One region of the Pseudoalteromonas sp. Z9A5 genome, then DNA from elsewhere that is predicted to be linked to it. Evidence: predicted binding sites of a transcription regulator. Region 1 holds the regulator's gene; the other holds the start of a gene.

The links. The regulator sigma-54, encoded in region 1, starts transcription at its own class of promoters, with help from an activator protein. The targets are predictions, from matches to a motif close to GTTGGCACGNNNNTNGNNT.
Region 2: a site for sigma-54 is predicted at 1,907-1,925, ahead of fliE (flagellar hook-basal body complex protein FliE). Genes of this name have one in related genera too.

The regions. Positions count from the first base shown of each region.
Region 1 is NZ_WTLC01000009.1:19,336-22,529, forward strand. Features, by position in the region: gene ptsN (PTS IIA-like nitrogen regulatory protein PtsN) at 1-202, opposite strand, end outside; gene hpf (ribosome hibernation promoting factor) at 207-494, opposite strand; gene GQR56_RS06530 (RNA polymerase factor sigma-54) at 522-2,021, opposite strand; gene lptB (LPS export ABC transporter ATP-binding protein) at 2,091-2,816, opposite strand; gene lptA (lipopolysaccharide transport periplasmic protein LptA) at 2,813-3,194, opposite strand, start outside.
Region 2 is NZ_WTLC01000002.1:31,184-34,377, reverse strand. Features, by position in the region: gene fliF (flagellar basal-body MS-ring/collar protein FliF) at 1-1,513, opposite strand, end outside; gene fliE (flagellar hook-basal body complex protein FliE) at 1,534-1,866, opposite strand; gene GQR56_RS01670 (sigma-54 dependent transcriptional regulator) at 2,024-3,194, opposite strand, start outside.

The sequences.
Region 1 (3,194 bases):
CGTGAGGTATTGCAATACCTTTACCAATGCCTGTACTACCTAGTTTTTCTCTGCTTAGTAAAGCGCTAAGAATATCTTGTTGAGATAAGTAAGGAAGCTTGTTGTGAGCAAGTTCGCTAATAAACTCTAAAATTCTTTTTTTACTATTAAAAAGGACCGCAGCTTTGCTGCAGTCCTGACATATAAGTGAACTTAGTTTCATAATATTAGTGTCGAGCAAGCTTCTCTTTGTGTTTGATAACTTGTCGATCGAGCTTGTCAATCAACGAGTCAATGGCGGCATACATATCTTGATGTTCAGTAGAGGCAAATAATTCCGCACCACTGACATGAATTGTTGCTTCTGCTTTTTGGTTTAATTTTTCTACATCGAGAATGACATGAACATTATTAATATGATCAGAGTGTCTTTCTAGCTTCGCAAATTTAGTGTTTACATAGTCTTTTAGTGAATCGGTTACTTCTACGTGACGACCAGTTAAGTTTAGTTGCATAAGCGTTACCCTCTTTGTTTTTGCGTCTTAAATCAGACTTTTTCGCTGATTTGACGGTGGAATAGCCAGAGATTCGCGGTACTTTGCGATCGTGCGTCTAGCTACTTTAATTCCTTGCTCAGCCAATATATCCGCTATCTTGCTATCACTCAATGGTTTTGCTGAGTTTTCTGCTGCGATTAATTTTCTAATCAGAGCGCGTATTGCCGTAGATGAACATTCGCCACCATTTTCGGTGCTTACATGGCTTGAGAAAAAGTATTTTAACTCAAAGATTCCACGTGGCGTGTGCATATACTTTTGGGTTGTTACGCGAGAAATAGTCGACTCGTGCATTTCTACCATTTCAGCAACATCATTTAAAACCATTGGTTTCATGGCTTCTGGACCGTGTTCAAAAAAGCCTTGTTGTTGCTTAACAATACAATTTGTTACTTTTAACAATGTGTCGTTTCTGCTTTCTAGGCTTTTAATAAACCATTTTGCTTCTTGTAAGTGTGAGCGAATAAATTGGCTATCACCACTCGATTTAACGGTACGAGACATTGCAGCATATTGGCTGTTTACTCTTATTTTAGGCATGCTATCTGGGTTTAATTCTACAACCCAGCGACCTTTAATTTTTTTAACCGACACATCAGGAATAACATACTCAGACTCTTCTCTAACAATCGTATCAGCGGGTTTAGGGCTGAGAGTATGTATTAGTGTCATTACTTCTTTAAGCTCTTCTTCTTTGAGCTTAGTTTTTTTCATTAATGTACGATAGTCACGAGCAGCTAATAAATCAATATGCTCGGTTAAGATCATTTTTGTTTCATTAATGTAAGGTGTTTCTTTATCAAACTGGTTAAGCTGAATACACAAACATTCTTGTAAACTACGTGCAGCAATACCGACCGGATCAAACAGTTGGATACGCTTTAAAACGGCTTCAATTTCGTCAAGTTCGACTTCGTTATCATCTTCGTTTTCTTGATTGAAGCTCTCTAAAATTTCTTCACAGCTAAGTGTTAAAATACCAGAATCATCTACGGCTTCAACAATAGCGATTGCAATAGCTTCATCAGTAGGGCTAAAAGGCGTTAATTGTAACTGCCACATTAGGTACTCATGAAGTGTTTCGGTTGAAGCACCTTGGTATATTGACTCGTCCTCAGGCATTGGTCCTGATGACGATGCAGGCGCAGCACTCATGTACTCATCCCAGCTAACATCCATAGCCATGTCGTCACTTACTGTATCTTTAGCAAGTGCTTCACCACTATCTTGTTCGTATTCGCTAGGAGCATCATCTGCAGATGCGCTAACAGTAACGTCATCGTTATCAGCTTTTTGCTCATTTTTGCCAGCAGAATCTTCTGCGTAGTCGTTTTCTTCAACTTCTAGCAGCGGGTTGCTATCAAGAGCTTCTTGTATTTCTTGCTGGAGATCCAATGTACTGAGTTGCAACAAACGAATTGCTTGTTGCAGCTGTGGTGTCATTGTAAGTTGCTGGCCCATGCGCAGCTGTAATGATTGCCTCATTTATCTCTAACAATCCTTTTATGTTGTTATAATTAATACTAGCAGATGCTCAAAGACATGGCGTTAATGTTACAGCCTAAATTGCTCGCCTAAGTAAACATCGCGTACTGTTTTATCGTTTAATACGTGTTCAGGAGTGCCAGATGCAATTAGCTCCCCATGAGAAACAATGTAGGCTTTTTCACAAACATCAAGGGTTTCTCTTACGTTATGATCGGTAATTAATACACCAATCCCACGGTTTTTAAGATGTTCTATTATTTTCTTAATATCTAATACTGAAATTGGGTCTACACCAGCAAAAGGTTCATCTAGCAATATAAACTTAGGATCGGCGGCAAGTGCACGTGCTATTTCTACACGACGACGTTCACCACCGGATAAAGCCATACCTTGGCTATCACGAATATGCTGAATGCTAAATTCATCCAATAGATTATTTAATGTGTCTTCTCGGGCTTGTTTATTTAGCGATTTACGCGTTTCTAAAATAGCCATTAAATTTTGGTAAACAGTCAGTTTTCTAAATATTGACGATTCTTGTGGTAAATACCCTATGCCTAATCTAGCACGACTATGCATAGGTAAAAGAGTAATATCGTTATCGTCGATAGATATTTTACCTTTGTCGCTAGGTACAAGTCCTACAATCATATAAAACGTTGTAGTTTTACCTGCACCATTAGGTCCAAGTAAACCAACAATACTGCCAGCCTTAACCTCAAGACCTACATTTTTAACAACTTCACGACCTTTATAGCTTTTTGCTAACAGCTCTGCTTTTAATGTGCTCATGGTTGACCTTTATCGCTTTTTTTACTTTTTGTAGCTTCAATAGGCACTAAAATAGTATGAACGCGATCGGTAGAGTTTTCGTCTTTTTCAGCACTAATAAGCTGTTGCTGCATATCGTAAGTAATGCTTTTTGCGTTAATTTTTTGTCCAGCTTGCGATACTTGTGCATCGCCAACAAGTGTTAAAAAACGCTTAGCTACATCGTAACGAACTTCGTTCGCACTTGCGCTCATTATTGTGCCGTCATCTTGCTTTTCTTCAAAGTACGCAGGGCTGCCAGTGGCAATTAATAACTGTTTATTATCACCTAATTCGTCACGCTTATGCACTTCGAGGCGGTCAGCCGTAATGCGACGGTTACCATGAATAATTTCAACA
Region 2 (3,194 bases), on a different contig from region 1:
CAGAGCTAAGTGCATCTTCGTCATATTCTTCAAGCGTGTCATCTGGGTAAATAAGACGTTTAAGCATTGGTTTAACTACAGCCATAATAAGCACAATTATAACCAGTGCACCTAAAGCTAGGCGTACATACTTCATAAACCAATCTTGTTCCCACATAGGAATTTCAATGTTTAAATCGGTTGCTTCACGTACAAACGGCACTGTTACTACTTCAAGCGCATCTCCGCGTTGCATATCAAAACCAACACCACCTTGTAATAAGCGACGAATATTTGACAATGCCTCTACAGAGCGCGGTGTCATTGTGGTTTCACCGTTTTCACCCACTTTAGGAATGTAGTCAACAGCAACCGATACACTAATTCTACGTATAACACCTGTTTGTTGGCGTCTGTGTGAAATAGTGGTGTCGAGTTCATAATTACGTGTTGCTTCTTTATGGCTTCGTGATGGCGCCGTTGCGCTACCCGCACCACCACCATCAGCAACTTCTGGTATATCTGAGTTAATTGGAGGTTGATTTGTTAATGCACCAGGAATACCTACAGCTAGCCCACCCATATTACTTTCTTCAAATGTGGTTTCGCTGCGTATTGCAGGTAGGTCTGGATTATAGCGTTTTTGAGTTTCTTCAACCGCACTAAAGTCCATGCTTAAATCTACTTGTGCCGTGTAATTAGCAAGCCCTACTACAGGTATTAAAATACTATCAATTTTTTCAAGGTACTCTTGCTCGCGTTTACGCTCTAAATCGTACTCTTTACGAGAGCGAGCAGCTAATGAGCTTTGCGAACCAGAATTTAATAAACGACCATTTTGGTCGGTAACCGTTACGCGGGCTGGCTCTAAACCTTGTACTGCTGAGGCAATCATATCAACAACAGAGTCTACCTCTTCGCGATCAAGCGAACGTCCACGTTTAATTGTTAATACAACAGTAGCCGATGGCTTTTTCTCTCTACGGGCAAATACGTTTTCTTTAGGAATGGCTAACAATACTTTGGCGCGAGTAATATTATTAAGTTCTTCTATTGTACGCGCTAATTGTTGTTCACGGCCATGCTTAAGGCGTTCACGCTCTAAACGTTGGCTTACACCAAAGCCCATGTCTTGCATTATAATATCTGAGCCTGATGCCGGACCTTGCTCTAACCCTTCGCGAGTCATTAGTAGTTTAATACTTTGATATTCACTTTCATCAACCGATACTACATTGCCATCAAGTTGATATTCAATTTGTTGTGCATCTAAAAAATCAAGCGTTTGAATAAGCTCTTCAGTTTGCATTTTACCTAAAGGGCGCATTTCTGGCTGACGAGCCCAAATAATAATAAAAATGGCAATAGCTAAACAAATTGCCAATGCAATAACGAGTGTTACTTGGCGTAATACATCAACACCATTCAAAGCACTTAAATAGCCTGATTTTTGTTCTTGTTGATCATCACTATCGCTTTGGTCAATACCGCCACCAGCAAGTGCAAGGTCTGTAGATTGATTAGATTGCGCCACAATTATTCTCCACTACCTAATTAAACAGGCATATTCATGATTTCTTTGTAAGCTTCAACAAGTTTATTACGAACCTGATATGTAGCCTCAAATGCAACTGATGATTTTTGAGAAGCAATCATTGCCTCAGCAAGCGATACACTTCTGTCACCCATTTCAACTGCTTTTACTTTTTGCCCTGCATCTTGTTGCAATTCATGCACTGTATTTAGCGCATTGCTCAACATATCACCAAATGCCGCTGAAGATGTAGATTGCACTTGGGTTGGCAACTTATTAATTTGGTTATTGCGTCCGGCTTCTAAAGCCATTGATTGCATTTCTTGAAATACAGCACTATTTTGAATTTTCATAATTTATCTCTGACACTGCAATTAACTATTACAGTTAATAAAGCACAAAGCATGCCAAATAAATAAACTATAAAATACAAAAGCTTAGAGTGAAAAATAGGAAGTCATAGTTTTGACGACCCTAAACTTGTAGCCTAAATTTAGGGTTTAAAGAGGATTATGCAGGAAGTGAAATACCTAAATCGCGCATTTGCGCTAGCTTATAACGTAAAGTACGCGGGCTAATACCGAGTGTTTCAGCTACATCTTTGCGCTTACCTTGGCAGCGAGCAAGTGTTTCTAAAATAATGCGATGCTCTTTATCTTTAAGCTCATCTTTGTAACTACCAGTATCTGCTGCAAGTAAGCCTTGCTTAGGCTCATCTGTAGCATATAACTTTTCATCATAATAAGCAGAACTTGGTGTGTTTTGCTCTGCATTTTTATCTGAATTTTGATGTGTTACTTCTGCTGTATTTGTTACGTTCGAAGTCGTTGATGACTCCATTACAAAATTACTAGAAACCAAGTTTTCGATAAAAATGGCGTGTTCGTTTATCGTATTACCCGTTCTCAATATAAGTGCACGTTGAATAACATTATCGAGCTCTCGTACATTTCCGGGCCAAGCATGGGCTAATAATTTTTGCTCAGCATTTTTATCTAGATATGCCATTGGCTCTTTGCTTTTACTGATATGACGTTCAATTAAATGCTTAGCTAACACAATTATATCGCCAGGGCGTTGACACAATGGTCGCCACATCAATGGAAAAACATTTAATCTATAATATAAATCTTCTCTAAACTGATTTTTAGCAACGGCCTCTTTTAGGTCGCGATTACTGGTAGCCAAAATACGTACATTTAGCTGTATTGTTTTTCGACCACCTAAACGCTCTACTTCGCGCTCTTGCAGTACACGTAAAAGTTTAGCTTGCAGCCCTAAGTCCATCTCGGTAATTTCATCAAGTAAAATAGTACCGCCCTGCGCTTGCTCAAACTTACCAGGGCATGCTTGAATCGCACCGGTAAAAGCCCCTTTTTCATAACCAAATAAAGTAGCTTCAAGCATATTTTCAGGAATAGCAGCACAGTTAATAGCAACAAATGGCTCATTACAACGACTCGACTTGTCGTGAATATAACGCGCTAAAACTTCTTTACCAGACCCACTAGGACCAAGCACCATAACGCTTGCTTCAGAGCGTGCTACTTTACTTGCAAGCTCTAATAATTGAATACTGGTTGGATCGGCAACAATAGGACCATCTGTTTCTTTTGGTTTTTCGGGCAGATAACGGCTTACCATATTTAACAGCACTTCGGGTGCAAATGGCTTAGCCATA